DNA from 2 places in the Roseateles paludis genome. Region 1 is predicted to be linked to the other one. Evidence: riboswitches for the same ligand, from Rfam matches in the RefSeq annotation. Region 1 holds a riboswitch; the other holds the start of a gene.
What was found. Region 1 has a riboswitch for S-adenosylhomocysteine ahead of metH (methionine synthase). Riboswitches for the same ligand answer to the same signal wherever they lie in the genome.
Positions count from the first base shown of each region.

Region 2: another riboswitch for S-adenosylhomocysteine. It lies ahead of ahcY (adenosylhomocysteinase); the one in region 1 lies ahead of metH (methionine synthase).

Region 1 covers NZ_JBDPZD010000001.1:784,029-798,791, reverse strand. Annotated here, with positions in the region: gene ABDJ85_RS03805 (beta-galactosidase) at 1-97, shown strand, start outside; gene ABDJ85_RS03800 (glycine zipper 2TM domain-containing protein) at 107-637, opposite strand; gene ABDJ85_RS03795 (hypothetical protein) at 952-1,893, opposite strand; gene ABDJ85_RS03790 (hypothetical protein) at 1,884-2,360, opposite strand; gene metH (methionine synthase) at 2,518-5,214, opposite strand; S-adenosyl-L-homocysteine riboswitch at 5,232-5,300, opposite strand; gene ABDJ85_RS03780 (HD-GYP domain-containing protein) at 5,395-6,600, shown strand; gene ABDJ85_RS03775 (TetR/AcrR family transcriptional regulator) at 6,565-7,239, opposite strand; gene ABDJ85_RS03770 (CoA-acylating methylmalonate-semialdehyde dehydrogenase) at 7,334-8,833, shown strand; gene ABDJ85_RS03765 (esterase/lipase family protein) at 8,834-10,453, opposite strand; gene ABDJ85_RS03760 (hypothetical protein) at 10,755-11,096, opposite strand; gene ABDJ85_RS03755 (alpha/beta fold hydrolase) at 11,814-12,611, shown strand; gene ABDJ85_RS03750 (alpha/beta hydrolase) at 12,611-13,732, shown strand; gene ABDJ85_RS03745 (alpha/beta hydrolase) at 13,747-14,670, shown strand; gene ABDJ85_RS03740 (DUF6928 family protein) at 14,719-14,763, shown strand, end outside.
Region 2 covers NZ_JBDPZD010000001.1:510,676-525,438, forward strand. Annotated here, with positions in the region: gene ABDJ85_RS02370 (DUF1631 family protein) at 1-1,376, opposite strand, end outside; gene secF (protein translocase subunit SecF) at 1,422-2,456, opposite strand; gene secD (protein translocase subunit SecD) at 2,468-4,354, opposite strand; gene yajC (preprotein translocase subunit YajC) at 4,400-4,720, opposite strand; gene ABDJ85_RS02390 (DNA glycosylase AlkZ-like family protein) at 4,857-5,948, shown strand; gene ppk2 (polyphosphate kinase 2) at 6,019-7,179, shown strand; S-adenosyl-L-homocysteine riboswitch at 7,252-7,327, shown strand; gene ahcY (adenosylhomocysteinase) at 7,406-8,803, shown strand; gene ABDJ85_RS02405 (TlyA family RNA methyltransferase) at 8,803-9,549, shown strand; gene metF (methylenetetrahydrofolate reductase [NAD(P)H]) at 9,546-10,382, shown strand; gene ABDJ85_RS02415 (OmpW/AlkL family protein) at 10,634-11,251, shown strand; gene ABDJ85_RS02420 (TonB-dependent receptor plug domain-containing protein) at 11,373-13,685, shown strand; gene ABDJ85_RS02425 (YciI family protein) at 13,698-14,093, opposite strand; gene ABDJ85_RS02430 (WD40/YVTN/BNR-like repeat-containing protein) at 14,273-14,763, shown strand, end outside.

The DNA.
Region 1 (14,763 bases):
CATCGATGGCACCCAGCGCGGGCTGCTGAGTGGCCAGACCTGGACCGGCACGCTCAAGCTGCCGGGCTTTGGGGCGGAGCTGCTGCAAAGTCAATGACGCACTGACTCACATCAACCTGAGTTCACCGTCACGCACCACCACGTGGTCACCCGCGCGCAGGCCCGGGTTGGTGGTGCGCTCGAAGCGGCGCTGGCGGCCCGTGGCGTCGGCCACGCGGACGACCCAGACCGTGGTGGCGCGCTCGCGCTTCTCGATCTCGTGGCCGGCATAGCCACCGGCCACGGCACCGCCCACGGTGGCCAGCTTCTTGCCGTCGCCCTTGCCGACGGCGCTGCCGAGCAAGCCGCCCACCACCGCACCACCCACGGCGCCCAGGCCACTGGCCTGGCCGGCCTGGCGCTCGGCGTGCACGTCCAGCACCACCGCACAGCCCTCGCACTGCAAGGCCTCGATGCGTGAGCCTGCAGCGGGCTGGGCGCTGGCCTGCACGCCGCTGGCACGGGCGTCGTGCGGCGGGGGCTCGGCATTGGTCTGCGAGTGACCCAGCGCATAGGCCCCGCCCAGCAAGGCAATGACCACGGCCGCCGCCGCGACAGATTGGGTGGAACGTTGAAGCAGGAAGCGGGGCACAGACATGAGCAAACTCCGAGAGCGAATGGACACGCACTCAGAATGCCCCAGCCCTTCACGCCGCCGACCGCCGCGAGGTAAACCTGCCACCCCGATTGGTGAGCAACTGCAAGCGCAAGCCGCCAGACGTAAGCGCGCCGGCCGCGTGCGCAGCAGGCGTGTCGATGTGCAAACGTGGGGGGCTGGGTTGACGTTCTCGCGACTTGCGCGTCGTCAGATCTGGCTCAAGCATCCGATGCTGCTCGCGGGGCGCGGCGATGGCGGAATAAGCCGAAGTGGCAAGGTGTTGCAGTTCAGTGTCAAGGTCGCCCAGTTCTACCTCATTTAACCTTCGGGGGCGGCGTGTAAATCAAACTACTCCAATCCTGCCGAGATATTTGCGCTGAAATTTGATTTGCTATGGGTGTCGCAGCGACTATCTCAGCCGATTCGGGAGGAAGCCCCTCGATACAAACATGCTGAACGACACACTGGCGCATTTTGTAAAAATCAAGCACTCCGGGATCATTGACAAACTGCCTTACTACAAGAGCCTCGACAATACCTGCCTGTGCATCTTTCAATCCATGACTTGACGTTAGCAGTTTGTGTAGATCTGCGGATGCCCACAGCGTAAATTCCAGAGGGTTTTCTGTCGGCATAGACAGGGCACCGACTATGGCTGGAAATCGCTCAGCGACTGGAGCATTGACGCTGATGTGATTGAGAAAAGGACGCATCTTTTCCCTGCCTCCTGCTTCTCTTTGACGACTCAGAAAATCAGCCCCCTGATAGGATGTACAGTAATTTGATAAGGCTTCCAGAGATCTATTTGCTTCTTGTCTAGCGGCTGCTCGGGGCAAATAGACCTCCAACCCTCCACCATCAAATCCCGTCGGACCTAGCCCCTTTGAAAGCTGTGCCACCTCTGAGCAACCAAAGTATGCTCGATAGGCCCGCACATTTTCACGAACGCCCCCCTGCTTCAAAGCGCGCTCGTAAATGTCAGCTATTGATCCCAGCAGAATTCTCGGTTTTGGAGGCACGACCTGTGCTGCACCAATGGCTCCCAAGGACGCCACGGACACCGAACTGGCGGCTGATGGGGTTTGATCTGCCACACTCGGAGCCGGCTTTCCAACGGGATCGATTGTTTTGTTGCCAGATATCTCAGGAGTTTGCACCTGGGTATCCGACTGAAAGTATCTGCCGCCAGACAATAGCAGTACCAGTACTACTCCGAGGCCAATCACCACATGGATGGAATATTTGGTCACCCGCATTTTTCAATTCCCGCCAGCACACCACCTGCCTTTTCCTGTATTCCCGCCAACTGACATGCCGAAGGAGGAATTTTTGGGAAAATTCTTGTCATTATGGGAAATGACTCTTTGACTGTTGATTCACAGTATTGAAAGGCTCTCGCGATGTAGATTTCGTCCGGCTCGCCCGACTTTGGACATGGCAGGACAAGTCCCTCGGCAATTTTCTTCGCCGCGTCAGCAGTGGCCAGCATCTCGCTTGCGTCGCCAGTGACCGGGGCACCACCAGGCGGTGAAGCAATAGTTGTCCCACCCCCGTAATTCCAGCGCCCCCGAATGAATTCGTCAATAGCCGCAGCGCACGACGCGCAAGACCCTTCGATGACGACATCATCAATTTTTTCAAGTGCGCTGACTGAACCAATTGTCAAGACACAAAGCCCCGCAACCAGCAACTTTCTGCCAAACCTACTTGAAACCAATTCCATTTGTAAACCCCTCACCTTAGTCGACAGTAAATACCAGACGCCAGCGCGCTAGCTGAATGCTCTGGCCGGACCTATGGCATTTGAAATGGCGGGAGGGGGGGGGTGTCAATCAGGGTTCTTGCCGCCCCTATTCTGAATATCGCAGGGTCGCGGGCTTCTAACCCAGCAATGGCGCCAACGCCCGCTTGGCGTCGTCTTCAGTCAAGCCACAGCGCTGCGCCCAGTCGGCCAGCTGATCCAAACCGATGCGCCCGACGTTGAAGTACGCCGCATCGGGGTGCGCCAGATAGAAGCCGCTGACGCTGGCGGCCGGGGTCATGGCCATGGAGTCGGTCAGGCCCATGCCGATCTCGGCGGGTTGCAGCAGGCCGAAGAGGTCGCGCTTGACGAGGTGGTCGGGGCAGGCCGGATAGCCGGGGGCGGGGCGGATTCCGCTGTAGCGCTCTGCGACCAGGTCCTCATTGCTCAGCTGCTCAGCCGGCGCATAGGCCCAGAACTCGCGGCGCACGCGCTCGTGCAGCCACTCGGCGGCGGCCTCGGCCAGGCGATCGGCCAGGGCCTTGAGCATGATGGCGCTGTAGTCGTCGTGCTGGAGCAGGAACTCGGCTTCCTTCTTGTCCACACCAAGGCCGGCCGTGACGGCGAAGGCGCCGATGTGGTCACCGGCCGGGTCGATGAAGTCCGAGAGGCAGCGGTTGGGTCGTTTGACCCCGTCGACCACCGGCCGCTCGGTCTGCATGCGCAGGCCGTGCCAGGTCATGGCGGGGCCGTCGCCGATGCGGATGTCGTCGCCCTCGCGCGTGGCCGGGTAGAGGCCGAAGACGGCATGCGCCTGCAGCCAGCGGCCGTCGATGATCTTCTTGAGCATGGCTTGCGCGTCGGCAAACACCTTGCGCGCCTGCTCGCCCACCACGGCGTCGTCGAGGATGGCGGGGTAGGGGCCGGCGAGGTCCCAGGTCTGGAAGAAGGGGCCCCAGTCGATGTAGCGGGCCAGCTCGGCGAGGTCGAGGTTCTTGAGCACGCGGCGGCCGGTGAACTTCGGGGCCGGCGCCTTGCGGCTGAAATCAAGCTTCGCGCCATTGGCCCGCGCCTCGGCCAGAGAGACCAGCGGCGTCTGCTTCTTGGCGGCGTGCAGCGCGCGCACGGTGTCGAAGTCGGCGCGCAGCTCGGCGATGTAGGCGGCCGAGCGCTCCTCGCTCAGCAGCTCGGTGCACACGCCCACGGCGCGCGAGGCATCGGGCACATAGACCACGGGGCCGTTGTAGTGCGGCGCGATCTTGACGGCGGTGTGCACGCGGCTGGTGGTGGCGCCGCCGATGAGCAGCGGCGTTTGCTGGCCGACGAAGTACGGGTCGCGCTGCATCTCGGCGGCCACGTGCTGCATCTCTTCGAGGCTGGGGGTGATGAGGCCGCTGAGGCCGATGATGTCGGCGCCCTCTTCCTTGGCCTTCTTGAGGATGTCCTGGGCCGGCACCATCACGCCCATGTTGACGACCTCGTAGTTGTTGCACTGCAGGACGACGGTGACGATGTTCTTGCCGATGTCGTGCACGTCGCCCTTGACGGTGGCGATGACGATCTTGCCCTTCGGCTTCGCGTCGCCACCGGCGGCCACGAGCTGGCGCTTTTCTTCCTCGATGTAGGGCACGAGGTGGGCCACGGCGCTCTTCATCACGCGAGCGCTCTTGACCACCTGGGGCAGGAACATCTTGCCCTGGCCGAAGAGGTCGCCCACCACGTTCATGCCGGCCATCAAGGGGCCTTCGATGACGTGCAGCGGCCGGCCTCCGCTGGCCTTGATGGCCTGCCAGGCCTCTTCGGTGTCTTCGGTGATGAAGTCGGTGATGCCGTGCACCAGCGCGTGGCTGAGGCGGGCGTTGACATCGCCCGCACGCCAGGCCAGGCGAGCCGAGTCGTCCTTGCCGGCGCTCTTGGCGCGGTCGGCGATTTCGACGAGGCGCTCGCCGGCGTCCTTGCGACGATTGAGCACCACGTCTTCGACGCGCTCACGCAGCTCGGGGTCGAGGTCGTCGTAGACGCCGATCATCCCGGCGTTGACGATGCCCATGTCCATGCCCGCCTGGATGGCGTGGTACAGGAACACGGTGTGGATGGCCTCGCGCACCGGCTCGTTGCCGCGGAAGCTGAAGCTCACGTTGGACACACCGCCCGAGACCTTGGCGCCGGGCAGGTGCTGCTTGATCCAGCGCGTGGCGTTGATGAAGTCCACCGCGTAGTTGTCGTGCTCCTCGATGCCCGTCGCGATGGCGAATATGTTGGGGTCGAAGATGATGTCCTCGGGCGGGAAATCGACCTCGTCCACGAGGATGCGGTAGGCCCGCGCGCAGATCTCAGTCTTGCGGGCAAAGGTGTCGGCCTGGCCTTGTTCGTCAAAGGCCATCACCACGGCGGCGGCGCCGTAGCGGCGCACGAGCTTGGCTTGGCGCTTGAACTCGGCCTCGCCTTCCTTGAGCGAGATGGAGTTGACGATGCCCTTGCCCTGGATGCAGCGCAGGCCGGCCTCGATCACGCTCCACTTGGACGAGTCGATCATCACCGGCACGCGGGCGATCTCGGGCTCGCCGGCCATCAGGTTCAGGAAGCGCACCATGGCGGCCTGGCTGTCCAGCATGGCCTCGTCCATGTTGACGTCGATCACCTGCGCGCCGTTCTCCACCTGCTGGCGCGCCACGGCCAGCGCTTCTTCAAACTGCCCGGCCAGGATCAGGCGCGCAAAGGCCTTGGAGCCGGTGACATTGGTGCGTTCGCCGATGTTGACGAAGAGCGTGCCGGCGCCAATGGCGACGGGCTCCAGGCCGGAGAGCTTGAGGGGGGGCGGGGGCAGAACAGACATGGCGACACCGAGGCTAGATTCGGTGAGCGCGGTTGAAGTCATCCGAGCCTGGCGGGGCGGGTCCCGTCGCAGCGCTCCTCGGAGAACTGCGCATTTTATTGGCTCGATCCAGGAAATCGGGCACAACAGACCGGGTTCACCGGCCTTTCATCGCCTTGACCCCTGGCCAGAATCCTCACCATGGCTGACGAACTCGTCCAGCTGCCGGCGGGCATGCTCCGCCCGGGGCAGACCTTGAGCTTTGCGCTTTACGACGCGCAAGGCCATTTGCTGTTCGCGCGCGGCCAGGTGCTGACCAACACGCCGCAGGCGCGCGCCCTCATCAATGGCGGCGCCTGGGTGATGCCGCAGGACACCCAGGACTACCGCAACCAGCTCGCCCACAAGATGGACACCCTGATGCTGCAGGGCGCCAGCTTGAGCGAGATCGCCAAGGCGGAGCAGGACTTCCGCTACGCCGGCAAGGCAGCGCCCCCGAAGCCCACTCTCACCCCCCGCGAGATCTGGACCGACCTGATCGCCCAGACCCACCAGCTGCTGCGCCAGGCCGACCCGCCCGACTTTGCGGCCCGCGTGAGCGGCTTGCGCGACGCGGTGCTGCGCCGCCTGCACGCCGCGCCCGATGGCACGCTGCTCTACCTGGTGTTCGAGAACAGCCTGTCCTTCACCGAATACTCGGCCCGCCATGCGCTCTTGAGCCTGGTGCTGGCCGACCTGGCCGCCGAGAAGCTGGCCATGCCCGCCCCCATGCGCGAGGCCCTGCAAGGCGCGGCGCTGACCATGAATGTGGGCGCCTCCAGCGCGCACGACCGCCTGGCCGCCCGCGCCGAGGTGGCCAACGAGGCCGAGCGCCTGGCCCTGGCCAACCATGCGCGCGAAGCCGTGGCAATGCTGGAGCGCCAGGGCATCAAAGACCGGCTGTGGCTGGACGCCGTGCGCGGCCACCACGATGCCGGCCCCGGCCCGCTGGCTGGCCGCACGCCCGGCGAGGCGCTGGCCCGCGTGCTGCGGCGGGTGGACCAGCTCGGTGCCCGGCTTTCGCCCCGGCGCTCACGCGGCGCGCTCAGCGGCGGCGCGGCGGCACGCGGCGTCTACTTTGACGAGACCGGCCAGCCCGACGAGGCCGGCGCCGCGCTGATCAAGGCCGTGGGGCTCTATCCGCCCGGCAGCATCGTGCGCCTGGCCAACGGCGAGGTGGGCGTGGTGGCCAAGCGTGGCTTCTCGGCCAATGAGCCGCAGGTGGCCGTGCTGGTGGGCAAGAGCGGCACGCCGCTGACCGACCCGGTGCTGCGCGACACCCGCCTGGCGGCCCAGGCCGTGAGCGCCAGCCTGGCGCCCACCGAGCTGAAGCTACACGTCAACCTCGACGCGCTGCTCAAGCTCTGAAGCTTCCTTTGGCGCGCAAACCTTCAGCGCCCCCCAGACGATGCGGACGATCAGCGCCTCGGCGCGCGCAAAGTCCGCGTCGTCGAGCACCGGCTTGTCCATGAAGAGCGCGAACTGCGGCCCCAGGTCGGCATAGGCCTGGGTGCTGCCCCAGAGCACGAAGATCAGGTGGGTGAAGTCCAGGCGCTCGATGCGGCCCTCTGAGGCCCAGCGCTCAAAGCGCTCCACATCGGCCTGCAGCAGCGGCTGCACGCGCGTCTTGAGCACCTCGGCATAGCGCGGCACGCCGGTCATGATCTCGCGGGTGAACACCGCATTGCCAGTGGGCCGCTCGCGGCTGAACAGCAGCTTGGCGCGCACGTACTCGCGGATGGCCTGCTCGGGGTCGTCGGCGGCGGCCACCTCGCCCATGCGGGCCAGCCACTCGTTCATCACGCCGTCGAGCACGGCCAGGTAGAGCGCCTCTTTGTTGGGCCAGTGGTAGAGCAGGTTCTGGCGAGACAGGTCCAGCGCGGCGGCGATGCTGTCCAGGCTGACGCCCTCGAAACCGGCGCGCGCGAACTGGCGCTCGGCCTCGGCCATGATGGCCTCCTGCCGGCGCAGGGTGGTCGCACGGGGCGTGCGGGGGGGCGTACTCATGGCTTCATTTTCCCGGCAAAGACGGGCTGCACACCCTGGAACAAGCACGGCTCTGATTTACCCTCGCTTCGCGGCACACAGCAGGAAGTCACCCATGAGCTACGACATCGGGCACTGGATTCAGGGCAGCGCTACCCGGGCCCAAGACGCGCGCTTTCAGCCGCTCTACAACCCCGCCACCGGCGCCGTGCAAGGGCGCGTGGCGCTGGCAACAAGGACCGATCTGGACGCCGCCGTTGCGTCCGCGAGCAGCGCCCAGCGCGTCTGGGGCGAGACGCCGCCGCTGGCCCGCGCGCGGGTGCTGTTCAAGTTCCTGCAGCTGATGCAGGAGCGCAAGGACCAACTGGCCGAGCTGATCGTGCGCGAGCACGGCAAGACCCTGCCCGATGCGCTGGGCGAGGTGGCCCGGGGCATTGAGAACATTGAGTTCGCCACCGCCATGCCGCAGCTGCTCAAGGGCGAGTACACCGAGCAGGTGGCGCGCGGGCTGGATGCCTGGAGCCTGCGCCAACCGCTCGGGGTGGTGGCGGGCATCACGCCCTTCAACTTCCCGGCCATGGTGCCGCTGTGGATGTTCCCGCTGGCCATTGGCTGCGGCAATGCCTTCATCTTGAAGCCCAGCGAGCGCGACCCTTCAGCCAGCCTGCTGCTGGCGCAGTGGCTGCAGGACGCCGGGCTGCCGGACGGCGTCTTCAGCGTGCTGCAGGGCGACAAGGACCTGGTGGACGCCATCCTGGCCCACCCTGGCATCGCGGCGGTCAGCTTTGTGGGCTCAACGCCCGTGGCCCAGCACATCTACCAGGTGGGCACCGCGCATGGCAAACGCGTCCAGGCCCTGGGCGGCGCCAAGAACCACCTGGTGGTGATGCCCGATGCCGAGCTGGACGGCGTGGTCGATGCGCTGCTGGGCGCCGCCTATGGCTCGGCCGGCGAGCGCTGCATGGCGATCTCGGTGGCCGTGGCGGTGGGCGAGGTGGGCGACCGGCTCATTGAGCGGCTGGCGCCCAAGGTGGCGGCGCTGCGCGTGGGCGAGGGGCATGGCGCGGGCGTCGAGATGGGCCCGCTCATCACCCAGGCCGCGCAGCAGCGCGTGGAGCGGCTGATTGCCGAGGGCGTGGCCGACGGCGCGCGCGCGGTGGTGGACGGGCGCGGCTGCCGCGTGCCGGGCTTTGAGGGCGGCTTCTTCGTAGGGCCCACCTTGCTGGACGGCGTGAGCGCCGCGATGAGCTGCTACCAGGAAGAGATCTTCGGCCCCGTGCTGGCGGTGGTGCGCGTGCCCGACCTGGCCGCCGCCGTGGCCTTGATCGAGGCCAACCCCTATGCCAACGGCGTGGCCCTGTTCACGCGCGACGGGCAGGTGGCGCGCGAGTTTGTGCACCGCATCCCCGTGGGCATGGTGGGCGTGAACGTGCCGCTGCCGGTGCCCATGGCCTTCAACAGCTTTGGCGGCTGGAAGCGCAGCCTCTTTGGCGACCACCACGCCTATGGGCCCGAGGGCGTGCGCTTCTATACGCGGCACAAGGCCGTGATGCAGCGCTGGCCCGAGGCGGCGGGCAGCAAGGGGCCGGAGTTCGCGTTTACTCAGAACCTCTGATCAATCGGCGCCTGGGTTCCAAGCCTCGATCACAAAGCGCAGCGTGCCGCGCACGCCGGGGCGCGTGGGCTGGAGCTTGCCGTTGGCGTCGGCGCTGACGCTGTCGAAGGGCACGCGCACCTCGACGGCGCCATTGGCCAGTTGCGTGGGCGTGAGTTCGGTGTCGGCCAGCGAGAAGCCGGCGTCCTGCCAGCTGAACTTGACCTTCCAGGGCTTGTCGTCACTGGCCGGGGGCACCATTTCCAGCACCAGGCCGTTGCGGAACAGATAGCCGCCCTCAAAGTGCTCGTTGAGCCAGAGCTTGCGGTCCACCTCGTAGTCGGGCACGCGCACGCCCAGCGTCATGCCATAGGCCAGCGAGCGGCGCTTGGGGTTGACCTTGGCGCGGTTGGCCAGGAAGACGCTGGACAGGTAGATGCGGCCGGCACCCTTCGGGTCCTTCTGGTCGTTCATCCAGTCCTCGTGCGAGAGGCAGGCCACCGAGTCCTCCTCGGCCACGCGGCGCGTCAGGTACCAGAGCTTGCCGCGCGGCGAGGCCAGCATCTCGACCTGGTAGAGCGCATTGATCTTGCGGCCGGCGTCCACCTCCTTCTGCACCGCCTCCGGCAGGCGGATCTCCTCGACCTCCAGCCACAGGTCCACCCGCACGTCGCCAAACAAAAAGCGCGAGAGGTTCTGGAAAGCCTCCTCGCTGTTGACGATGCCGAAGGGCCCCGAGTGGCTGCGGTAGACGAAAGCCTTGGCCGTGGGCGCGCCCACGCTGCCGTCGGCATTCAAGCCGCGCAGCGTGGCGTTGTCGATCTTGACCAGGCCGTCACTGCCGTGGCCGACGAAGGCGCGCGACAGGCCGGCGGCGGCCTCGTAGTCGTTCCGATTGGTGCCGACCAACGTGAAGATGCGGCGCGACGAGAAGCGGCTCTCGGGCACCAGGTCCACGCGCTTGTGCTGCTTGAAGGCGGCCTCCAGGTCGAGGTAGCTCTTCATGCGCTTGTCGCGGTCGAAGTTGTTGATGTCCGCCAGGCCCAGCCAGCTCGGCACATTCATGCCCAGCACATCGATGCCGTTGTGCGGCGTGGCGTAGGTGAAGAGCTTGTCCACGCAGGGCTGCACGCCTTCGGGGTCGAGCGCCGGGTTTTGCAAGAAGGCGCGGCAGACCAGGCCGCCCATCGAGTGCGCCACCAGGTAGCAGCGGAAGTCGGCCGGCGCGGTCTCGTTGCGCGGGTTGACGCAGTACAGCTCGCGCACACGCTTGACCAGGCGGGAGAGGCCCTTGGCGAACTCTTCGATCGACGGCGTCTCGCCCGTGCCGAGGTAGCGCGAGGCCTCGTCGTAGTAGCGGTAAATGATGATGGGCCGGCGGCTCATCTCGCCATCCCAGTCGGCGTCGAGGATGTCGTAGCCGTCTTCGTAGACGTCCTCGTAGCCGTACTCAGACGCCAGGCGCACCACGGGCGACTCGAACACGTATTTGCGCGGCCGGCTGGCCCGGTCGGGCACGGCGCGGTACATGGTGGAGCCGAGGTTGAAGCCGCAAAACGGGTCGGCCGTGGTCTCGTCAATCTCGCCACGCGACATGGCAAAACCGCGCACGTAGATGATGGGCAGGAAGGCGTTGGGCATGGGTCGCTCTCTGTCGGATCAGGAGGCCGGACCATAGCCCTGGCGCTGCGCGGCGCCCATCCCGAACGTGGAGCACCGTTGAAGGTGCGCTGTCACGGACGGCTGGCAAAGCGGGACCCGGCCGATGAGTGCGTGAAAGTTGCTGCGCGCTGGCTCGCAGCTGCGCGCGGCGTTCTGCTACCGCGTCCAGCCGGGGCCGGAATCACTGCGTAGCCTGATGCGCCGCAAAAAACCTGACGTTCAACGTTGAAGCTGAGCCGCGAGCGGCGGCTTGCCGAAGCGAGTCGGCTCGAGCGACTGGTTAGGCATTTTTCGCACGCTCTAGGCTCCGTGCAACCAGCTCGGCCGGCCACAAACTCATGTGACCGCATCCTCCAAACTTCGGATCTGGTTTGCACAAAGTACCCTCGACTACTACGACCTTGCCGTGTAACCTTTCGCACACTCTCGCATCAAACGAAAGGCTACCGGAGCCGACGGACAGCCAAATTGAAGATGCGTAGCCTGGCAAAAGCTCCGCAAGCGTTACGTGGCTGAGAGAAACATTCTCGAATTCGAACGAAAGCAGACCGCGGATGCAGATGTCTTTCCCTGCGAGCCCATCCAGCATCTCGATTGCTTCATTGACGGAATACGTAATCATGATGTGCAGCGCTCGTATGGAAATGCCTAACGTGTTCTCGGGAGACAACCGGCGCCTCTTATGCAGGCTGTCTGCTGCATAAGCTGGGCCCAAACTTGTGCACTAAGTCTTTGAGGCATTTCCGTTTCTCTCCCCGCCTGTCGCCCCGAATCGGTCATTAAATTTCCGACAAAAGCGGCACGTTGTTACAAGTTCTCCGGCGCCAATCCAGCGCACGCATCGCCGGGAATGATGCCAGCCTCACGCCGTCTTGGCAGCCGTGAAAACTGCCCCGCCCATCACCCTCCGCACACACCCACCGCCGCCCCAAAGGCCCGCCCGGGCTGGCTGGGGCGCGGACTTTTGGGGCGCCGAGGAGCGGAGGTTTGCGGGGCGTGCGCGCAGCGCACTTCGACCTCTGACTTCGCGCCGCCTGTTTGACCGGAGCGCCAGCGAAGGGAGTTCGGCGCGAGCCCCGCAAACCGAGCACCGGAGGGAAGTCGCGCAGCGACCGCCCCAACTGGAGCGCCTCAGCCAGCCCGGGCGGGCCTTTGCCAACCCGATGACGGCATCAGCGCCTTCATCCCGAAGCCGGACCAAACTTTCGGCACCCTCACAAACCCTTGCTCCATAACGGCGCGGAATCGTTAGCTGGCTAAGGCTTCATGGCTTCTCATGGGGCGGGGGTGTGATTTCGCCTTAGCCTTCCGGCTCCCCCCAACCACCCGATTGCTGGCCATGCTTCCTGCCTTCTCACGCCGTGCCCTGATGGGCCTCTTCGGCCTTGCCGCCGCCACGCCCGCCGCCGTGCAGGCCGGCCCGAACGACGCACCGCCCAAGCAGACCTTCGTGGTGGTACACGGCGCCACCGCCGGTGGCTGGGAGTGGAAGCGCACCGGCCAGTTCCTGCAGGAGGACGGCCACACCGTCTACCGCGCCACACTGACGGGCCTGGGCGAGCGCATGCACCTCAACAGCCCCGATGTAGACCTGCAGACCCACATCAACGACGTCGTCAACCTCATCCTCTTCGAGGACCTGACCGACGTGGTTCTCACTGGCCACAGCTATGGCGGCATGGTCATCACCGGCGTGATGGACCGTATCCCCGAGCGCATCAAGCACGTGGTCTTCCTGGACGCTGCGGTGCCGGAAGACGGCCAGTCCATCTGGGACATCTTCGGCAGCGCCCCGCCGCTCAACTCCGACCGCTTCAAGGACGGCTTCATGCAGGTGCCTTGGGTCAAGCCGGGCGACAAGCCGCCGCACAGCGTCAAGCACAGCATCAAGTGCTTCAACCAGCCGGTGTCGTTCAAGAACCCCGCGGCCAAGGCGCTGCAGGTCACCTACGTGGCCTTCGTGCCCAAGGACAAATCGGCCGAAGAGCGCGCCAAGACCGACAAGAGCTGGCAGCGCGCCGATTCGCGCGGCTGGACCATCCGCACCTTCCCCGGCGGCCACGTGGCCCAGCAGGAAGACCCGCGCGGCGTGGCCACGCTGATCGAGCAAAGCATCGCCGACCGGAACCGCAAGTGATGTTCGCTCGCGCGGCAGCGCTGCTGTGCGCTGGCCTTCTGAGCCTGCCCGTGCTGGCTCAAGCCCCCCGGCCGGCGCTCGACTCGCCCGAGATCGCGGCGGACCGGCGTGTCACCTTCCGCCTGCGCGCGCCGCAGGCGCAAAAGGTCGAGCTGAGCGCCCAGTTCCTCAAGGCCAACCAGGCCCTGGAGAAGGACGCCAGCGGCGACTGGTCGGTCACCGTCGGCCCCGTCGAGCCCAACCTCTACCCGTATCACTTCGTGGTGGACGGGCTCAACGTGGCCGACCCCGGCAACCCTGCGCTCTTCCCCAACGAGCGCTTCAAGAGCAGCCTGATCGACATCCCCGGCGAGGTGCTGGGCCAGAACCCGCCGCTGCACGCGGTGCAGGACGTGCCGCACGGCGAACTGCACTACGGCTACTTCCCATCGAAAGTGCTGGGCACGACGCGGCCCTATGTGGTCTACACGCCGCCGGGCTATGACAAGAGCAAGGCCAAGTACCCGGTGCTCTACCTCGTCAGCGGCACCACCGACACCGAGGAGACCTGGTACCGCGCCGGGCGCGCCAACTTCATCCTGGACAACCTGATTGCCCAGAAGAAGGCCGTGCCCATGATCGTGGTCATGCCCTATGGCTACATGATGCGCGGCACCTTCCCGCGCAACTCGGCCCAGGCCGGCGAGCTGCTGCCGCTGTTTGCCGACGAGCTGGTGCACAGCCTGCGCCCGCACATCGAGGCCCACTACCGCACGCTGCCGGGGCGCGAGCACCGCGCCATTGCCGGCTTCTCGCGCGGCGGCACGCAGTCGATGTTCACGGCCTTCAAGCACGCGGACCACTTCGCCTGGGTGGCCTCGTTCTCGTCCTACATCCCGCCCGTGGTGCTGGAGACGCAACTGGCCGAGGTCTTCAGCAAGCCTGAGCAGATCAATGCCCGCTACCGGCTCTTCTGGCTGGGCGTGGGGCGCAGCGATTTCCTCTACCCCGAGGCGGAGGCTTTCAACCGCTATCTCACCGACAAGCAGATCCGCCACACCGAGCTGATCACCGAAGGCGGGCACACCTGGATGAACGCCCGCCACTACCTCATCGAGACCTTGCAGCGCTTCTTCAAGTGAACGCGCCCACCACCATGACCCAAGCCTCCCGCCGCACCCTCCTGGCCGCCAGCCTGGCGCTCGCGCTCTCGCCCCTGGCCCACGCCCAAGAGCGCCCCGCCGACGCCTCGCCCGACCGCGCCCGCGCCAACTTCGCGCGGACCATCACCCTGGCACCCGACGATGTGCGCCTCTACCCGGAGCCGCCCGCCGGCTACCGCGACCTCGGGCCCCAAGGCCTGAAGGGCAAGCTCGAAGGCTTCGAGTACGACTCCGCCGTCACCGGCAAGCGCCGCAAGGCCCAGGTCTATTTGCCGCCCGGCTACAGCGCCGACAAGAAGTACCCGGTGCTTTACCTGCTGCACGGCATCGGCGGCAACGAGCATGAGTGGACGAGCTACGTCAAAGCCCACGTCATCCTCGACAACCTCATCGCCGGCGGCCAGGCCCTGCCCTTCATCACCGTGCTGCCCAATGGCCGCGCCCTGCCCGACGACAGCGTGCCAGCCAACCCCTTCACGCCCGAGGCCGTGAAAGGCTTCGAGAACTTTGAGCAAGACCTGCTGCAGAACCTGATCCCCGCCATCCAGGCCCGCTACAGCACCGCCACCGGCCGCGAGCAGCGCGCCATTGCGGGCCTCTCCATGGGCGGTGGCCAGACCTTCAACTTCGGCCTCACCCACCTCGACACCTTTGCCTGGATCGGCGCCTTCTCGTCCGCGCCCAACACCCGCCCGCCCGAGCAGCTGGTGCCGGACCCCGCCGCTGCCAAGGCCCAGCTCAAGCTGCTCTACATCTCGTGTGGCAACAAGGACGGCCTCATCAACTTCTCGCAGGGCGTGCACCGCTACCTGGCCAAGCACCAGGTGCCCCACCTCTGGAACGTCGACGACCACGGCCACGACGGCGAGACCTGGGGCAGCAACCTGTACCGTTTCGCGCAGCTGCTGTTCCGCTGACACGGCGCCGCGCTACCCTGCAAGCCTCGTGACTCGACAGGGGCCCGCATGGGTGCCAAGACCTGGATGATCGTGCAGGCGGACGGGCCGGTT
Region 2 (14,763 bases), 270 kb from region 1:
GCCTCGGCAAAGAACTCGGGCTCGCCGATGGCGACGCGCAGCACCGGCATCTGCAGGCGCGCAAACCACACCCGCACAGAAGCCGGGATGCGCTCTTCGGTCAGGATGTTCTGGAACATCATGGCCACGATCTCGATGGTGGCGCGCTGGGCCGGGCTGTCGGCGGCCTGCTTGAGGACCTGCTTGATGGCCTGGTTGCGGGCGCCGAGGTCCTCCAGCGCGGGTTGGGCGGCCGAGGGGCTGACGCCCTCGGTGCCGACCACCGTCTCGACGCGCCGCTGGAAGGACTCCTGCGCGTGCTTGATCGCGCCCATCAGGCGCTGCGAGCTGGCCATGGCCCCACCGGCGCCGAAGCCGGCCGCCGGCGCGTCGGCCAGCGAGGGCTTGCCCTGCGGCGCCTCGGCGCCTGCGCCCATGGCCGCCAGGGACGGCTTGCCGGCAGGCGCCCCGGCCAATGAGGGCTTGCCAAAACCGGGGCGTGCCGGCACCTGGCTGGTGGTGACCGGGAAGCCGGGCACATGCCGCGCGAGCACACGCTGCAGCTGGGCCATGACTTCATCGGCCTGGGCCGACGCCACGCTGCGCGCGGGACCAGCCTCGTCGGCTGCGGGCATGCCGCCGCCGCCGTGCGCGGCACCCGGCGCCGCGCCGCCGTGGGCCGCAGCGCCAGCAGCACCGCCGGACACCGCAGCGGCCAAGCCCGCCGCGCCGCCGCCCGCACTCGCAGTGCGGCGGATGAAGGGCCGCAGGTCCACCTCGGGCATCACCTTCTGCGCCACCAGCCAATGGTTGCAGTCGTGATAAGCCTCGATCTGCAGCTGGGCGAATTCTTCGTGCAGCTCGGTGTGCAGCAGTTGCCAGACGGTCCCGGTAAGCCCGACCTTGGCCCAGGACTCCAGCACCAGTCGCGCCACGACCTGGGCACGCAGCAGGTCGGTGGGCGGGAGGTCGTCCTGACCCTCCAGCATCTGCATGCGGGTGCGCAGGTCGGTGAACTCCCAGCTGGCACGGTCCATCATGGCCAGCACCAGGCGCGAGCCGGTGATCTCGCGCTCGATGGTGTCGTCGTCCACCAGGCTCATGGGCAGGCCGGTGGGTGCCGAGCCGTGCACGGGCACTGGCGTCTCGCTGACGCCGTGGGCGGCCGCATGGCGCAGGGCCTTGACGGTCTCGGCCTGCCACGAGAGGCCGAGCTTGTTCCAGGCCGCCACGGCATCGCGGCGGGCCTGCATCACGTTATGGGGGGCGCTCTGCTGCAGCAGCAGATTGGCCGTCTGGCCGATGGAGGTGGCCAGCGGCGTCATGCCGCGCACGAGGGTGTCGAGGTAGACGCGCCGGGCCTGTGCGGCCAAAGCCTTGTAGCGGGCGGCGGTCATGGGCGGGGGGGTCGGATCGAGGGCGCTGCGGGGTTGCAGAGCACTCTACACGACCGCTCCCGAGTTCGGATCGTTCGGGTCCTCGCGGTTGGCCGCGACCTTCACCAAGTCTTCACGCTTGACCCCCAGCCACATGGCGATGGCGGCCGCCACGAAGACCGAGGAGTAGATGCCGAACAGGATGCCGATGGTCAGCGCGACGGCAAAGTAGTGCAGCGTCGGGCCACCGAACAGCAGCATCGACAACACCATCAGCTGCGTGCTGCCGTGGGTGATGATGGTGCGGCTCATGGTCGAGGTGATCGCATGGTCGATGACCTCGGGCGTGGTCATCTTGCGGAACTTGCGGAAGGCCTCGCGCACCCGGTCGAAGATCACGACCGACTCGTTGACCGAGTAGCCCAGCACCGCCAGCACCGCCGCCAGCACCGCCAGCGAGAACTCCCACTGGAAGAAGGCGAAGAACCCCAGGATGATGACCACGTCGTGCAGGTTGGCGATGATGCCGGCCACCGCGAACTTCCACTCGAAGCGGAAGGCCAGGTAGATCATGATGCCGACGACCGTCACGGCCAGGGCTTTGGCTGCGTCGGCCGCGAGCTCGGCGCCCACGGCCGGGCCAACGACCTCGGAGCGCGACAGCGTGATGGGCTCGGCGCCCGCCGCCGTGCGGCAGACCTGCTTGGTGACGGACTCGCCCTGCGGCGTCACCACCTGGTGTGGGCTGACCTGGCCTTGCTCGCTGGCGCACAGCGCGGTGAAGACCTTGTCGACCAGCTCGGTCTGCTTGACGTCGCCACGCAGCGGCAGGCGGATCATCACGTCACGCGAGGAGCCGAAGTTCTGCACCTGCACCTCGCCAAAGCCCATCTGCTCGATGGTGTGGCGCGTGCGCTCGATTTCGGCCGTCTGCGGGTAGGCCACCTCGATGACGGTGCCGCCGGTGAACTCGATGGAGAAATGCAGGCCGCGCGTGACCAGGAAGAAGACGGCAGCGGCGAAGGTCAGGAAGGAGATGACGTTGAGGATGAGCGCATGCTTCATCAACGGCAAATCGCGCTTGATGCGGAAGAGTTCCATGGCTCAGTCTTTCAGGCGTCGGTGGTGGCAGGGGCCGGCACTTCAGCACCCTCGGGGCGCCAGACCTGGCCGATGGACACGCTCTTGAGCTTCTTCTGCCGGCCGTACCAGAGGTTGACCAGCGCGCGCGAGAACACGACGGACGAGAACATCGAGGTCAGGATGCCAAGGCAGTGCACCACGGCGAAGCCCTTGATCGGGCCCGAGCCGAAGACCAGCAGCGAGACGCCGGCGATCAGGGTCGTGACGTTGGAGTCCAGGATGGTGGCCCAGGCGCGGTCATAGCCCAGCTCGATGGCCTTCTGCGGCGAGACACCGGCCCGCAACTCCTCGCGCACGCGCTCGTTGATCAGCACGTTGGAGTCGATGGCCATGCCCAGTGCCAGCGCCATGGCGGCGATGCCGGGCAGCGAGAGCGTGGCCTGCATCAGCGACAGCGCGGCCACCAGCAGCAGGATGTTGAAGCCTAGGGCCAGTGACGAGAACACGCCGAACAGCATGTAGTAGACGCTCATGAAGGCGGCCACGGCGACGAAGCCCCAGGTCACGCTGGCGATGCCCTTGGCGATGTTTTCCTTGCCGAGGCTGGGGCCGATGGTGCGCTCTTCGATGATTTCCATCGGCGCGGCCAGCGAGCCGGCGCGCAGCAGCAGCGCGGTGTCGCTGGCCTGCTCGGTAGTCATGGCGCCCGAGATCTGGAAGCGGCTGCCCAGCTCACCGCGGATGTTGGGCGCGGTGACGACTTCGCCCTTGCCCTTTTCAAAGATCAGGATGGCCATGCGCTTGCCGATGTTCTCGCGCGAGACCTCCTTCATGATGCGGGCGCCCTTGGCATCCACGGTCAGGTGCACGGCGGGCTGGTGGTTCTCGTCGAAGCCGGGCTGGGCGTCGCTGAGGCTGTCGCCCGTCAGCACCACCTGGCGCTTGACGATGATGGGGCCGTTGCCACGGTCGATGAAGCGCTCGGTGCCGAAGGGCACGGGGCCGGTGCCGCGCAGGGCGTCCATGGCCTCGGTGCTGTCGTCCACCATGCGCAGCTCCAGCGTGGCGGTGCGGCCGATGATGTCCTTGGCCTTGGCGGTGTCCTGCACGCCAGGCAGCTGCACGACGACACGGTCCAGGCCCTGCTGCTGGATCACGGGCTCGGCCACGCCGAGTTCGTTCACGCGGTTGTGCAGGGTGGTGATGTTCTGCTTGAGCGCCGCTTCCTGCACGGCCACCGCCGCCTTGGGGCTGAGGCTGCCGCTGAGGGACAGGGTGCTGCCCTCGCCCTGCGGGGTCCAGACCACGTCAGGCAGCTGCAGGCCAAGCAGGTCTTGCGCGGCCTTGCGGGTCTCGGCATCGCGGAAGGCGATGACCACGACATTGCCCTCGCGGCTGATGCCGGCGTGGCGGATGTTCTTCTCGCGCAGCATGGTGCGGGCGTCGCCGGTCAGCGACTCGGCCTTCTTGGTCAGCGCGGACTTCATGTCCACCTGCATCAGGAAGTGCACGCCGCCGCGCAGGTCCAGGCCCAGGTACATCGGGAAGGCATGCAGGCTGGACAACCACTGCGGCGAGCGCGACAGCAGGTTCAACGCCACGATGTAGGTGGGGTCGGCCGGGTCGGTGTTGAGGGCCTTGGAGATCGCATCCTTGGCCTTGAGCTGCACATCGGTGTCGGGGAAGCGGGCCTTGATGGAGTTGCCATCCAGCTGCACGAAGTCCGCCTGGACGCCGGCCTCCTTGAGCACAGACTCGACGCGGGTCACCAGGGCTGGATCGACCTTGACGGTGACCTTGCTGCTGGAGACCTGCACGGCCGGCGCTTCGCCGAACAGATTGGGCAGGGTGTAGAGGATGCCGATCAGCAGCGCGATGACGAGCATCGCGTACTTCCAGAGCGGGTAGCGGTTCATGCGAAGAGCCCTTGTTGGCGCCGCCTGCAGCGGCGCCGGCTGGGTTTACTTGACGGTGCCCTTGGGCAGCACCTGCGAGATGGCGCTGCGCTGGACTTGCAGCTCGACACCGTTGGCGACTTCCAGGTGGATGAAGGTGTCACCCAGCTTGCTGATCTTGCCGATCAGGCCGCCGGCCGTGACGACCTCGTCGCCCTTGGCCACGGCCTCGATCATGGCCTTGTGTTCCTTCTGGCGCTTCATCTGCGGCCGGATCATCACGAAATAGAGCACCACGAACATCAGCACCAGCGGCAGCATGCCGAGGAGGCTTTGTTCGGGAGCGGCGGCCGTGCTGGCCTGGGCGTAGGCGGAGGAGATGAACATGGGAGCTCTCTGGTCGTGGGGGTCCGGCCCCTTCGAGGCGCCGGCCGGATCGCGAAGATGGGGCGTAGCCCGCCCCATTTCAAGCAGCCGGGCATTGTAGGTGTGGCCCTCGTTAACCCGCTGTACCCTCCCAGCCATGTCCGGCACGCCCACTCTCGACGACCTGCGCCGCCACGCCGTGGCGCGCAGCCTGTTCGCCCCCACCACCCTGATCCGGGCCGCCGAGCAGCTCGGCGGCTTTGTCCAGGCTGACCCGCTGCGCGCCCCGGCCCGCGCCCAGGACCTGACCTTGCGCCACCGCGTCAAGGGCTATACGGCGGGCGACCTGGAGCGCCGCTACCCCCGCCTGCCGCTGCAGGAGGACTTCTTCATCAACTACGGCTTCGTCACGCCCGAGCTGCGCGCGCTGATGCACCCCCGCAGCGCGCACCGCGTCTGGGACAAGGCCCGCTTGAAGCTGGCCCAGGCCGTGCTGGCCGAGGTCGAGCGCCTGGGCGAGGCCCACCCCGCCGAGGTGGACGCAGCGCTGGGGCATGGCGCCGTCAAGAACTGGTTTGGTGGCAACAGCCGTCTCTCAACCGAGCTGCTCGACGGCCTGCACTACCGGGGCCACTTGGACGTGGTGCGGCGCGACAGCGGCACGCGTGTCTACCGGCTGGCCGCGCCCTGGACCCCGCCACCCGACCCCCAGGCCGCGATGGACGCCATGGCCGACGCCCTGGTGCAAAAGTACGCCCCGCTGCCGGCCGCCGGCTTGACGCAGCTGATTGCCATGCTCTTCCACGCCGCCCACCAGTGGGCCGACCTGCGCAAGCCCACGCTGGCCCGGGCCAAGGCACGCCTTGCGCACGCCAAGGTCGAGGGTGTCGACTGGTACTGGCCCGCCGACGAAGACCCCCGGCGCGGCTGGCGCATCCCGGCCAAGGTGCGCCTGCTGGCGCCGTTTGACCCCGTCGTCTGGGACCGCCGCCGCTTCGAGCTGCTGTGGGGCTGGGCTTACCGCTTCGAGGCCTACACGCCGGCGGCGAAGCGCGTGCGCGGCCACTACGCGCTGCCGTTGCTGTGGCGCGACCAGGTCATCGGCTGGGGCAACCTCAAGGTGGTGGGCGGCCAGTTGCAGCACGAACTCGGCTTTGTGAATAAGCGCCCGCGCGAGCGCGAATTTGCCGAGGCACTGGACGCCGAACTGGCCGCCTTGCGCGGCTTCCTCGGCCTGGACGCGGCTTGATGACGATCAAACCGGCGGCAGCCGGCCAGGCGGAGCATGGATGGTTTCAGCCCTCCTGCAGTCCACCTCCATGACAACAGCACCCCGCCCTCGCACTCAAGCTCGCACCCCCCGCAAGACCTCACGCCCGGTCAGCAGCGGCGACACCGCCCCGCGCCTGAACGGTGCCGGCATCGAGCAGCACCAGGTCAGCCGCGCCGTCACGCGCAAGCAGGCCGTGCAGGCCGAGACCCTGGCCGAGCTGCTGCGCCGCAATGCGCGTGCCGAGCGCCCGGCCGCCGCGCTGGCCGAGGAGCTCAAGGTGCTGCTCGAAGGCACGTCGGACGACGAGCGCCGTGCCCTGCGCCGCGCGCTGCAACAGCATGAGGACCCGGCCAAGCCCGACCCCAACGGCGAGGCCGACACCGCCCTCAGCGCCGGCTGGCGCACGGGCGCCTACCCCTACCAGAACCTGCTCTCACGCAAGAGCTACGAGAAGCAGAAGTACCGGCTGCAGGTCGAGCTGCTCAAGCTGCAGGCCTGGGTCAAGGAGACCGGCGCGCGCGTGGTCATCCTCTTCGAGGGGCGTGACGCGGCCGGCAAGGGCGGCACCATCAAGCGCTTCATGGAGCACCTCAACCCCCGGGGTGCGCGCGTGGTGGCGCTGGAGAAACCCAGCGAGGTCGAACGCGGCCAGTGGTACTTCCAGCGCTATGTGAACCACCTGCCCACGGCGGGCGAGATCGTGCTCTTCGACCGCAGTTGGTACAACCGCGCTGGGGTCGAGCGCGTGATGGGCTTTTGCTCCGAGCACGAGTACCAGGAGTTCCTGCGCCAGGCGCCCGAGTTCGAGCGCCAGCTGGTGCGCTCGGGCATCCACCTCTTCAAGTTCTGGTTCTCGGTCAGCCGCGACGAGCAACGCCGCCGCTTCAAGGAGCGCAAGCTGCACCCGCTCAAGCAGTGGAAGCTCAGCCCCATCGACATGGCCAGCCTCGACAAGTGGGACGACTACACCCGCGCCAAAGAGGCCATGTTCCTGCACTGCGACACCAGTGACGCGCCCTGGACCGTGATCAAGAGCGACTGCAAGAAGCGCGCGCGCCTCAACGCCATGCGCTACGTGCTGCACCGCCTGCCCTTTGCCAACCGCAACCTGGAGCGCATCGGCCCCGTGGACCCGCTGATCGTCGGCCGGCCGGCCTTGGTGTCGCCGCGCGGCGAGGACGTGCTGGCGGCCACGTCGGCCGGCTGACGCGGAACAAGCCTCCCCCGGCCGTGCATTTCGCCCGGCCGGGCGGCGGGCGTCCGGCCTAGAATGCGCCCTCTTTCCGAGGAGCGTTGCAACCTCTGTCCTAGAGGCCAGGCTCGGAAATCTTCATCTGCAACCGCGCTCACCCGCTGGCCCAAGCGTGCCGGGGTGATCGACTTGATCCTTCTGCATGCGCGCCCAGCGGCTTCAGTCGCTTGAAGGAGCTCGCATGTCCGCCACCCCCTACATCGTCAAAGACCTCAGCCTTGCTGACTGGGGCCGCAAGGAAATCGCCATCGCCGAGCACGAGATGCCGGCGCTGATGGCCATCCGCCGTGAATACGCCGCCAGCCAGCCGCTCAAGGGCGCGCGCATCACCGGCAGCCTGCACATGACCATCCAGACCGCCGTGCTGGTCGAGACCCTGCAGGCGCTGGGGGCCGATGTGCGCTGGGCCTCCTGCAACATCTTCTCGACCCAGGACCATGCCGCCGCCGCGCTGGCCGCCAAGGGCACCCCCGTGTTCGCTTACAAGGGCGAGACCCTGGAGGACTACTGGGACTACACGCACCGCATCTTTGAGTTCGGTAGTCAAGGCCCGAACATGATCCTGGACGACGGCGGCGACGCGACGCTCTTGATGCACCTCGGCCAGAAGGCCGAGAAGGACCTTGGCGTGCTGGCCAACCCCGGCAGCGAGGAAGAGCGCGTCCTTTTCGCCGCCATCAAGGCCAAGGTCGCGGCCGACCCGACCTGGTACACCCGCATGGCCAGCCAGATCATCGGCGTGACCGAAGAGACCACCACGGGCGTGCACCGCCTGAAGGAAATGGCTGCCAAGGGCACGCTGCTGTTCCGCGCCATCAACGTCAACGACAGCGTCACCAAGAGCAAGTTCGACAACCTCTACGGCTGCCGCGAGTCCCTGGTGGACGGCATCAAGCGCGCCACCGACGTGATGGTGGCCGGCAAGATCGCCGTCGTGGCCGGCTATGGCGACGTGGGCAAGGGCTCGGCCCAGGCGCTGCGTGCGCTGTCGGCCCAGGTCTGGGTGACCGAGATCGACCCCATCTGCGCGCTGCAGGCCGCGATGGAAGGCTACCGCGTCGTGACGATGGAATACGCCGCCGACAAGGCCGACATCTTCGTCACCACCACCGGCAACAAGAACGTCATCCGCCACGAGCACATGGCCGCGATGAAGAACAACGCCATCGTCAGCAATATCGGCCACTTCGACAACGAGATCGACGTCGCCTCGCTGGAGAAGTACCAGTGGGACGAGATCAAGCCGCAGGTGGACCACGTCATCTTCCCGGACGGCAAGCGCATCATCCTGCTCGCCAAGGGCCGCCTCGTGAACCTGGGCTGCGGCACCGGCCACCCGAGCTATGTGATGAGCAGCTCGTTCGCGAACCAGACGATTGCGCAGATCGAGCTCTTCGCCCACAAGGACGCCTACGACATCGGCAAGGTCTATGTGCTGCCCAAGCACCTGGACGAGAAGGTCGCGCGCCTGCAGCTGACCACGCTCAATGCCCAGCTCACCGAGCTGACCGAGGAGCAGGCCGCCTACATCGGCGTGCCCAAGTCGGGTCCCTACAAGCCCGACACCTACCGGTACTGATGAGAGCCGACCAACTCCTCGTCGCCCAGGGCCTTGCGCCCTCGCGCTCGGCTGCCCAGCGGCTGATCACGCAGGGCGCCGTGGAGTGGGCGGCAGCGGGTGGCTGGGTAGTGGTGAAGAAGGCGGGCGAGGACTTGCTGGAAGGCGTCGCGCTCCGCGTCACCGACGATGCCGAGCTGCGCTATGTCTCGCGCGGCGGGCTCAAGCTCGAAGGTGCCTTGCGGCACACCGGCCTGCATGTGGCCGGCGAGACCGTGCTGGACCTGGGCCAGAGCACCGGCGGCTTCACCGACTGCCTGCTCGCCGCCGAGGCACGCCATGTGGTGGGTGTGGATGTCGGCCACGGCCAGCTGCACGCCCGTCTGCAGGCCGACGCCCGCGTGACCGCGCTGGAAGGCGTCCACGTCCGCGAGCTGGGTGCGCTGCAGCAGCACGTGCCCACGGGCGGCTTCCCACTCATCGTGGGCGACCTCAGCTTCATCTCCATGATCGACAGCCTGCCCCACCTGCTGCCTTGGCTCGCGCCCCATGGCCAGCTGCTGCTTCTCATCAAGCCGCAGTTCGAGCTCGGCCCACAGGCCATCGGCAAGGGCGGCTTGGTCAAGGACGAGGCCGACTACCCCCGCCTCGAAACCCGCGCCCGCCTGGCCTGCACTGCCCTCGGGCTCAAGGTGCTGGACTACTTCGACAGCCCCATCACCGGCGGTGATGGGAACCGTGAATTCTTCTTGCACGCTGCACGATGACCACCCCGATCTCGTTTGAATTTTTCCCTCCCAACACCCCCGTCGGCACCGAGAAGCTCAAGACCGTCGTGCAGGAGCTGGGCGCCTTGAAGCCCCAGTACTTCAGCGTCACCTATGGCGCCGGCGGCTCCACGCGCGAGAAGACCCTGAGCACCGTCACCGACATCGCCGCCGCCGGCTACGAGGCCGCGCCACATCTGTCGTGCATCGGCTCCACGCGCGAGAGCATTGCCGAGATCCTGGCCACCTACCGCGCCCAGGGCATCCGCCGCCTCGTCGCCCTGCGTGGCGACCTGCCCAGCGGCACCGCCACGGCCGGTGAGTTCCGCTATGCGTCCGAGCTGGTGAGCTTCATCCGTGAGACCCAAGGCCCCGACTGGCACATCGAGGTCGCCGCCTACCCCGAGGTCCACCCCCAGCAGCGCTATGCGGCCAAGGACCTGCAGCACTTCGTCGACAAGATGAAGGCCGGCGCCAACGGCGCCATCACGCAGTTCTTCTTCAATGCCGACGCCTACTTCCACTTCGTGGACGAAGCGCGCAAAGCCGGCGTCACCCAGCCCATCGTGCCGGGCATCATGCCCTTCCACAACTACGGCCGCATCGCCCAGTTCGCCCAGCGCGACGCCATCGACATGCCCCGTTGGGTCGCCATGAAGATGGAAGGCTTCATGGACGACGCCGCCTCCATCCGCGCCTTCGGCCTCGACGTCATCGCCCAGCTGTGCGAGCGCCTGATCGCCGGCGGCGCACCAGGCCTGCACTTCTACACGCTCAACCAGTCGGCGCTGACAGTGGAGCTGTGCAAGCGGCTGGGGCTGGGCGCGCGCTGAAGGGCGCCGGTAAATGCCCGGGTAAGCGCCCGGGTAAGTGACCGGGCAAGCGCTCAGGTAGAGGCCCGGTCAAGCCCGCCGTTGCCCAAACGCTGCGTTTGCGAGCCAAGGGTTTGACCTAGGGCAAATCCAGACTCGCGACATGGGTAGCGGCTGGCCCATGTTGCGCTGCATCAAATTGAGCGAATGAGCACGGGCGTGCAATGACTTCACCCCCGGGACGAACCCGGTTTTCATAGGAGTTGTCATTCATGTCCAAGTTCTCGACCCTCGCTGCCCTTGCCACCGCCGTTGCCGCCCTCGTCGCGCCCAGCCTCGCCTCCGCTCAGGAAGGCCCCTGGATGGTCCGCGCCCGCGTGCTCAACCTGGATTCGGCCAACAAGGACAGCACGGGTCTGGGCCTCTCGGTCAACAACAAGACCTTCCCGGAGGTCGATATCAGCTACTTCCTGGCCCCCAATGTGGCGGCTGAGCTGATCCTGACCTACCCGCAAAAGCACACTCTCTATTCCAACGGCGCCGAGATCGGCTCGCTCAAGCACCTGCCGCCCACGCTGACCCTGCAATACCACTTCAGCCCCACCAGCACCGTGCGGCCCTATGTGGGCGCCGGCCTCAACTTCACCAACTTCTCGGCCGTGAAGTTCGCGCCCGCCGTGGCCACCGCCCTGAGCCCCAGCATCAAGCACAACAGCTTTGGCCTGGCCGCCCAGGTGGGCGTGGACTTTGAGGTGAGCAAGGGCCTGTACCTGAACCTCGACCTGAAGAAGGTGTCGCTCGGCACCAAGGTCTACTCCAAGGGCACCGAGGTGGGCACGTTCAAGGTCAACCCCGTGCTGGCCAGCGTGGGCCTGGGCTGGCGCTTCTAAGCGCACCCGTTGCCCCAAACGCCGGGCTGGTTTGCAAAGCTAAGCAAACGCCCGGCAAAGCGCTCATGTCCATGAGCGCTTTGCGCTTTCTGCACCCAAGGTGCCACTGAGAATCGCGGCCATGCGCCGCCTTCTCCTCATTGCCTGCCTGCTGGCAGGGCCCGCCTTGCTGGCGCACGCGCAGCCCAGCCCGAGCAGCCCGAACGGCGCAGCGGTGCCGGCCACACCGGCTGCGGCGGCCCCAGCGGCCAGTTCTGCCGCCCTGAACCGCCTGGACCGCGTCGAAGTCAGCGGCGGCCCCACCGCCAGCAGCCGGCGCCGCCTCAGCACCGCCAGCAAGATCGTCATCGACCGCGAGGAGCTGGACCGCTACGGCGACACCGTGCTGGGCGACGTGCTGCGCCGCCTGCCCGGCGTCACCATCGGTGGCCGCCCCGGCCGGGGTGGCGACATCCGCATGCGCGGCCTGGGCAGCGGCTTCACGCAGATCCTGATCGACGGCGAGCGCGCCCCGGCCGGCTTTGCCATCGAGGACCTGCCGCCCGACCAGGTCGAGCGCATCGAGGTCTACCGCGCCCCCACAGCCGAGACCGGCACGCGGGCCATTGCCGGCACCATCAACATCATCCTGCGCGAGCCGCTGCAGAAGTCCAACCACGAGCTGCGCCTCAGCGCCGGCATGGACCGCCGCGAGCCCCAGGCCGACTTCAGCTGGACGCGCAACCTCAAGTGGGGTGGCACCAGCGGCGACGATTTCGTTGGCGCCGTCTCCGTCAACGGCGGCACGCGGCAGCGCTTCAACAACATCGACTCCGGCACCCGCATCCTCGACACCGAGACCGGCGAGGTGCTGGAGCAGACCACCCAAGTCGGCGTGAGCCACGGCCGCAACAGCAACCTCAACGGCAACGCGCGCCTGCGCTGGAAGGTGAGCGACACCCTCAGCTTCAACCTCGCGCCCTTCTTCGCCTTCTCGCAGAACGAGAGCACCAGCCAGACCAATGCCGAAGGCACGCGCTTTCGCGACAACCATGGCGACAGCGACGGCCGCATGCACAACGTGCGCCTCAACCTCTCGGCCAGCTACCGGCCCCAGGTGGGCGAGACCTTCGACCTGCGCATGGGGCTGGGCGGCTTCAAGGCCAGCAACAACAGCCACCGCCGCGACACCCAGACCTACGCCGGCACCACCACCCAGCGCCTGCAAGACGACGCTAGCTCCAGCACCGAAGACCACGCCAGCCTCGGCGGCAAATGGAGCCTCAAGACCGCGCAAGAGCACCAGTGGGTGACGGGCGCGGAGGCCGAGCGCAGCGCCCGTGACCAGGTGCGCGACACCCTCGTCAACGGCCTGCCCCTGCCCGGCCTCGTCAAGTTCGGCAACCTGCTCGGCTCACGCAGCCTGCGCTTTGCCACCTACACGCAAGACGAGTGGAGCCCCACCAAGCAGTGGTCGGTCTATGCCGGCATCCGCTATGAGCGCATCGAGACCACCGCCGACGCCGCCGGCAGCCTGCCCGAGACGCGCAATGTCTCCTCCGTCACCTCGCCGCTCTTGCACCTGCTCTGGAAGCCCGACGCCTTCCCCAAAGACCAGGTGCGCCTCAGCCTCACGCGCAGCTACCGCTCGCCCAACCTCAACGACCTGATCGCCCGGCCCAGCATCAATACCACCTACCCCGAAGGCCCCAACTACCAAACCTACGCCGACCGCGCCGGCAACCCCGACCTCAAGCCCGAGCTCGCCACCGGCATCGACCTCAGCCTCGAACACTGGCTGCCCACCGGCGGCATCGTGTCGGGCAGCGCCTTCGTGCGCGACATCCAAGGCGTGATCCGCAACCAGGTGCTTTTGGAAACCGTGAGCTGGGACAGCGCCCAGCGCTGGGTCAGCCGCCCGCGCAACATGAGCAGCGCCCGCACCATGGGCCTGGAGTTCGAGATCAAGGCCCGGCTCGACGAGCTGTGGGACAACATTCCGCCCGAGCTGCAACTGATGCTCGTGCGCTTCAACATCGCCGCCTTCACCAGCAGCGTGCGCGGCATCCCCGGCAGCAACAACCGCCTCGACCAGCAGCCGCGCGGCAGCCTCAACTTTGGTGTGGACCACCGCTGGAAGGCCCTGGGCCAGAACTTCGGCAGCGGCTTCAACATCAACCTCGTGCCCGCCACCACCGTGCAGCAGACCGAAACCCTGCGCCGCCACGAGACCGCCCGCAAGCAGTTCGACGCCTACCTCGCCTGGAGCAGCGGCAGCGTGCGCGACGGCATCAACTGGCGCCTGTCCCTGGCCAACCTCTTCCCAAACGATGCCGAGGCATCGTCAGAAGGCACCAGCATCCATTCCCTCACCGGCCACGAACTGCTGACCGACAGCTGGTCACGCAACAAGACCTTCCGGGTGGTGAACCTCAGGGCGGATATGAGGTTTTGAGGGGCGTGGGCCTCAGGCTCCGTCAGGTCGCCAGCCGGCAGGCGTCTCGTTGGACGTCACCCGCGCGTCGGCGCGCTCGGCCTCCAGCGGCCGGATCTCGTAGCTGAGACCGAACTTCAAGCAGGGGTTCTGCGCCGCGATGGCCGCTGCAGCGTCCAGCGAACTCGCCACGATGAACCAATAACCCCCGATCAGCTCCTTGGCCTCGGCAAACGGGCCATCGGTGATGGCGCCCCAAGAGACCAGCTTGCCCCGGTTCTCCAGCCGGCTGCCGGGCTTGAGCCAACCTTCGGCCAGACCCAGCGCGTACCAGTCGTAAAAGCGGTTGATCGCGTCCTGGACAGCGTCCTTGTCAGCACCTTCGTCCCACTGTCCGCGGGAGAGCAGCAGGTAGTCGTGGTCAGGCATCGTCTGCGTTCCTCGTTGCGCCATCGTTGATGGCCGCCGGATTGTTCACGAGGCTGCCGCTGCCAAATTTCTCCAGCGCTATGCCCTTTTGACATGCCAGCCACCACGGCCATCTCGCGTCCCTAAGATCCCGCTTCCTCTGGCCTTTGCGGCGCGCCGTGCGTGCCGGCTGTCTGTCCATGCCCCACGCCTCACGCCTACTGGCCGCGCTGTCTTTCGCCACGGCCACGCTGCTCAACGCCGCACAGGTCGCCCAGGCCGCACCGCCCACCAAGCCTGTCCCCTCCGTGCCCTACAGCTGGCGCAACGTGGCCATCGTCGGCGGCGGTTTCGTGGACGGCTTTGCCTTCCACCCCAGCGTGCCGGGGCTGCTCTATGCGCGCACGGACATGGGCGGCGCTTACCGGCGGGACAGTGGGCGTGACGGCAGTGACGCCGCCTGGCAGCCCTTGATGGACTTCCTGCCGCTGGCGGATGTGAACCTGATGGGCGTGGAGAGCTTGGCCATCGACCCCAGCGACCCGAGCCGCGTCTACTTTGCCTGCGGCACCTACACGCTGCCCTCGGTGCCCAATGGCGCCTTGCTGCGCTCGCGCGACCGGGGGCGCACGTTTGAGCGCACACCGCTGCCCTTCAAGCTGGGCGGCAACGAGGGCGGGCGTGGCAATGG